Regions from separate parts of the Alkalihalophilus lindianensis genome, predicted to be linked through region 2. Evidence: predicted binding sites of a transcription regulator. Region 2 holds the regulator's gene; the other holds the start of a gene.
What was found. The regulator LexA, encoded in region 2, represses DNA repair genes until DNA is damaged. The targets are predictions, from matches to a motif close to CGAACATATGTTCG.
Positions count from the first base shown of each region.

Region 1: the regulator LexA is predicted to act here: its motif matches at 1,759-1,772, upstream of parE (DNA topoisomerase IV subunit B).

Region 1 covers NZ_JAWJBA010000001.1:787,876-790,904, reverse strand. The annotation lists gene parE (DNA topoisomerase IV subunit B) at 1-1,715, opposite strand, end outside; gene RYX56_RS04320 (GNAT family N-acetyltransferase) at 1,976-2,536, shown strand; gene RYX56_RS04315 (CoA-binding protein) at 2,578-2,991, opposite strand.
Region 2 covers NZ_JAWJBA010000004.1:336,678-339,706, reverse strand. The annotation lists gene RYX56_RS14275 (YneB family resolvase-like protein) at 1-545, opposite strand, end outside; gene RYX56_RS14270 (hypothetical protein) at 505-789, opposite strand; gene lexA (transcriptional repressor LexA) at 937-1,560, shown strand; gene RYX56_RS14260 (hypothetical protein) at 1,707-1,961, opposite strand; gene RYX56_RS14255 (hypothetical protein) at 2,034-2,261, opposite strand; gene RYX56_RS14250 (hypothetical protein) at 2,297-2,623, opposite strand.

The DNA.
Region 1 (3,029 bases), on a different contig from region 2:
TAGCCACGTCCGACTTTTTTCGTTGCTTTTTCTAACTCACGCTCATCCCACGCGTATTCGATCACTTCTTTCTTTCCTGTTCCTCTACTCACTTTATAAAGTGGAGGTAAGGCAATGTATACTTTACCTGCTTCTAGTAGTGGTCGCATATAACGATAGAAGAATGTAAGCAATAGCACTTGAATGTGAGCTCCATCTGTATCAGCATCGGTCATAATGACGACTTTATCATAATTGACATCGTCCAGATCAAAGTCTGCACCGACACCCGCACCGATCGTATGGATAATCGTTCGAATTTCTTCATTTTTCATGATATCTTCTAGCTTAGCTTTTTCTGTATTGATAACTTTACCACGCAGGGGAAGAACAGCTTGGAATTTACGATCGCGTCCTTGCTTAGCGGAACCGCCAGCAGAATCACCCTCAACGAGATACAATTCGTTTCGTTTTGGATTTCTTGATTGAGCAGGTGTTAGTTTTCCGCTAAGGAGAACATCCTTTCGCTTGCTCTTCTTTCCGTTACGTGCATCTTCTCGTGCTTTACGAGCCGCTTCTCTAGCTTGAGCCGCTTTAACCGCTTTTTTAATCAGCATCATACTGATATCAGGGTTTTCTTCAAAGAAATAAGAGAGCTTTTCTGATACAAGGCCATCGACAGCCGATCGTGCTTCTGGTGTACCTAGCTTGCTTTTTGTTTGTCCTTCAAACTGAAGCTTCGCCTCAGGCACACGAACAGATACGATCGCTGTGAATCCCTCTCTAATGTCAGACCCATCTAAATTTTTGTCTTTATCTCTTAATAGTTTTACTTTACGCGCGTATTCATTCACTGCACGAGTCATGGCTGCTTTTGCACCAAGTTCATGTGTACCACCATCTTTGGTACGAACATTATTAACAAAAGACAAGACACTTTCTGTATAGCCATCATTGAATTGAAATGCTAATTCAACTTCTATCTCCTGATGCTCCCCACCAAAGAATACAACTGGGTGAAGCGTTTCTTTATCTTCATTTAAATATTCAACAAACGCCTCTATTCCATTTTCATAATGAAATAGTTCATTTTCCTGGTCACTTCGCATGTCAACTAATTCAATTTTTAATCCTTTTAAAAGGAATGCAGCTTCCCGTAATCGCTCAGATAATGTTTCGAAATTATATGTTGTCACACTAAAAATGGTTGGATCAGGCTTGAAGTGGATGGTTGTCCCTGCTTTTCTCGTTGAACCGTGCTTTTCTAATGTAGTAACAGGCTTACCGCCATTTTCAAAACGCTGCTTATACACAGTGCCATCACGCTTGATTTCAACTACGAGCCATTCGGAGAGAGCATTTACGACAGACGCGCCTACGCCATGCAACCCTCCACTAGTTGCATAGCCCCCTTGTCCGAATTTACCCCCAGCATGCAATACAGTCATAATAATTTCTGGGGTTGGTTTTCCTAATTTATGCATTCCAACAGGCATTCCACGACCTTCATCTGAGACGGAAATGCTGTTGTCACGGTGAATGGTTACCTTAATATATGAACCATATCCTGCTAGTGCTTCATCTACTGCATTATCAACAATTTCATATACAAGATGGTGAAGTCCTCGTCCATCTGTACTTCCTATGTACATACCAGGGCGTTTTCTTACCGCCTCTAATCCTTCTAATACTTGTATTGCGTCATCGTTATAATCAAGATGCTGTTTCTTTGCCAAGATTGGTACTCCTTTCAACATGCTACTTATATTGTAGCACAAACGAACACACGTTTCTATTATACGTTCACTATCGCCTTTACTATTGTAGCTGTTATTTCAGTATTCGCAACCTCTTTTGGGGATTCCTGCTTTTTCTATGAAAAAAGTCATAGCGGAATTTGACGAATCATTGACGATTCATCCACCACATACCATGCTATAATACAATCAACTATAGAACAACGGGTATTTACTTACGTTTATACAGGAGGACAACCGTGAATCCTTATATACTAACAGGCTTAACAAACCGCTTAGAAATTAGACCTTATGTGTATCAAGACTACCTTAATTGGCTCACGCAATATCAACGGCGCGAACCTTCAAAACATCGATATGATGAAGGGAAAGTTAATATGAGTGTGTGCACAGAGCAATGGTTTTATGATTTAGTAAACCATCATCAATCTTCGGCCAAACAAGATACGTTGTATGTATTCGGTGTATTTAGAAAAAAGGATGGGGCTCATCTTGGGGTGATTGATGTCTCTACCTTAATACGTGAAGATTTTCACTGGGGGAGAATCGGGTATTCCATTCATAATCACTATTGGGGTCAAGGGTATGGTAAGGAGTCTGTAGAAGAAGTATTGCGCCTAGCCCACAACAATCTGAACTATCATCGCATCGAAGCTCATATTAACCTAGATAACCATGGTTCCATTGCTTTAGCAAAACGTGTAGGGATGGAATATGAATGCGTACGAAAAGGATTTATTTATGAATTTGGGGAATGGACCGATAACCTAGTGTATGTATCTCAACCAAATATAAATTAAAGAAAACGTGCCTTCATTAAGAGGGCACGTTTTTACGATTATTATTTGAACTTTGCATGTTCTACTTTAATGCAACGATCCATTATCGTCTCAACCTCATGCTCATGTAAATAATCATAAGCTTCTTGATTAGCAACGCCAAGTTGGGCCCAAAATGTCTTTGCTCCAATTTCAACAGTATCTTTGGCGACCTCTGGTAAGTGCTCACTTCGTCTAAAGACATTGACAATGTCGACTTCTCCTTCGATATCCTGTAAGCGCGCGACAGCTTTTTCTCCTAGTACTTCCTCAACAGTTGGATTGACTGGAATGATCGTGTATCCTGCATTTTGCATGGCTTCAGAAACCATATAAGAAGTCCTGCTTGGGTTTCCTGATAAGCCTACTACAGCTATCCGTTTACTCGTATGTAAAACCTCTTTAATTTTATCATCTGATGGATTTTGAATGGACATCTCTTTCAGCTCCTTTTCTATAATAGTCTTCTTCGTTA
Region 2 (3,029 bases):
GGTACTTCTTTTTTTTCTCGGCCCCCACTAGGAGTGCCTCCCAAATTGTCTTGTGGCTTGTACCCTCGATCAACAGCGGCCTTCATTCCTCTTTTGATCTTTAAATTATGTAATTTGCGCTGATACTCTTCGACGATTGAAACAATATCTAGTACCATCGCGTCAGCTTCAGATAGTTGAAGCTCTCCCTCATCTTGAATCGTGTAAATTTTAACCCCATCTTTTCGTAATTGGTGAAGAATCGCCATTTTGGCATGCCCTCTCCCAATTCTGGTGTCATCTTGAACGAGAACAACCGAGACATCTCCTTGTTTCACGTAATCTAGAAGCTTTAGCATGCCATCACGATCCACTTCATAGCCACTAGCCTTCTCTTCAATAATCTCCACGATGGTAAAGTCGTTTCTATGAGCAATCTCTTCTAATTCTGCTCGTTGACGTTCAATCGATGTTTGTTGCGTTTCTTTTTCTGTACTAACTCGACAATAGATAATTGCTTTTTCTTCATTTATCATCTTTGCTTGTTTTCTCGTACGCATAGGCATACAATTCTTCAGTCTCCTTTTCTAGTGAATCTAGTTGATTTGCTTGAATAATAGTTCCATTTGTTAAAGGCGCCTCTTCATTATTTAATAAATCGGATTGTTGTGCAATCGTTTCAGCTTCTACTACTGTTTCTTCCTTAATACTGATTTCCCCGGAGAAGAGGATCGAACTATACATAAACATCAACGCGAAAACCGCTGTAATAATAATAAATCGTTCTTGACCTGATAATTTTTTTAACATTTCCATCACCCCATAAGAATGTTTGTTCCCATTCACTATAAATGAGAACACTCGTTTGTGTCAAGCGTTTTTAGAACTTATGTTTGCATTACGTATGTTCGCATGGTACAATTTAGGCAAGATAAAAACACAAGCGAGGTGTTAACCGTGTCAAAACTATCAAAACGTCAACAGGAAATCCTAGATTACATTAAGATAGAAGTGAAAAAGAAAGGCTATCCACCTTCCGTACGAGAAATTGGTGAAGCTGTTGGACTTGCTTCAAGTTCTACTGTTCATGGCCATCTTTCACGACTAGAGAAGAAAGGTTTTATTAGAAGAGACCCGACTAAACCTAGAGCCATTGAGGTTCTCGAACTCGATGAACTTGATACAGTAGTCAACGAAAAACGAACTGCGTACGTACCAATTGTCGGTAAAGTAACCGCAGGTCTTCCGATTACAGCGATTGAAAATGTAGAAGACTATCTACCATTACCTGATCATTTTGTGACGAATGATTCTGTTTATGTGTTAGTGATCCAAGGTGATAGTATGATTGAAGCTGGGATCTATGACGGTGATATGGTTATCGTTCGGCAGCAGCAAACAGCGAATAATGGTGATATTATTGTTGCCATGACAGATGAGGATGAAGCAACCGTCAAGCGTTTCTTCCGTGAAAAAGATTACATCCGCTTACAACCAGAAAATGCAACAATGGAGCCTATCCTTTTAAAAGATGTTACGGTACTCGGTAAAGTCATCGGTGTATTTCGCACCCTTCATTAATAGTAAAAAGCTTGTCCCTCTATCCTATGAGGACAAGCTTTTTTTATACCTGCTTTATTAAAACAAACCAAGAAGAGATCAAACAATGGTTAAACGTCGACCTCTCCTCTTTATTTATTTATAAACTGATTGCTTATGTTCAACTTTTATAATGCCCATGGTCTAATTAATGGTGCATTGTAGTTAGGATCCATTGATTGATAGCCTCTACGTTTAAATTGACGGTCCATCTCTCTTACCATCGTGCGATATTGATTTTGGTCTAAGCGGCCATCCGCATATAAATAACAAGCAAAGGCATAAGCCAAAGCTGAAGTATCGATATTAACCGTAACATCTACATCAGAGTTTCCACTCTCACTTACAACAGATTTTGTATCTGTTTGGTTACGATGCTGCATGAATTTCACCTCACTCTTATATTTAAATGGGCATTAGCATAGCTAATGCCCATTTTTGATAGGACCCACTAATTATCTGTTAGCGCGAGCTCTTGCAAATGCTTCTGTATCCACATATACATCAACTTCCGAATTCCCGCTATTGTCTACATAAGACTCGTTAAAATTGAAGTTGTAGTTTTTGTCTTTTAGGATGTTCTCATTGTCTACACGATTACGGTTTTTGTTATCGTTATCAATCTCGGCATTTAACCAAATTTCAGGTAATTCACGGTGTAAACGCTTCTTTTTACGACTCATTTCTTCTCCTCCTTATTTTTAATATTCATTCAAAATTACCAGAAAAAACTTCTGCAACAGCATTTATCACTGCGTCTTTCGTCACGTTTACGGTCACGTTTACGGTCATCATGACGACGGTCGCGATCACCAGCAACCGGTCCTCTGCCAGCATTAGCTCTTGCAAATGCTTCTGTATCGACATACACATTTACATTTGAATTCCCGCTATCTGTCACATAGGAATTATTAAAGTTATAGTTGTAGTTTTTATCTTTTAAAAAGTTTTCGTTGTCTACTCTATTATCATTTTTGTTCCTGTTTTTACTTCTTACGTCAAATTCACCCTTTTTACACTTACAGTCTCTATGGCACCAAAACATATGTTTCCCTCCTTCTTTTCTGGAATACTTATGTATATGTTTTCTATAACTGGACTGTATAGACAAGACTCATGGTATAAGCAAATTTTTTAAACCTACAAGCTTTTATTTTAATTTTGATATCTATATGTAAGCAAACACCATAGGGACATTGTTTACATAACTAAAAACCCAATCACTGCAATGATTGGGTAATGAAAACAGGTTAAACACGAATAACCCTCGATGCCCATAGCATCATAGGTTTCCTATTTTTAGCGTGCCGTACAAGTTTCTAGCAAAGGAAAGATTCGAAAATACTAGGGCAACTTGTTAGCTCTATGCTAAGCGAAAAGGAATGTTAGGATATAATGACTAATAACCTTAGATGCAGTAAATAGAAGTTGTACTTAACAGGGGTGGTTAA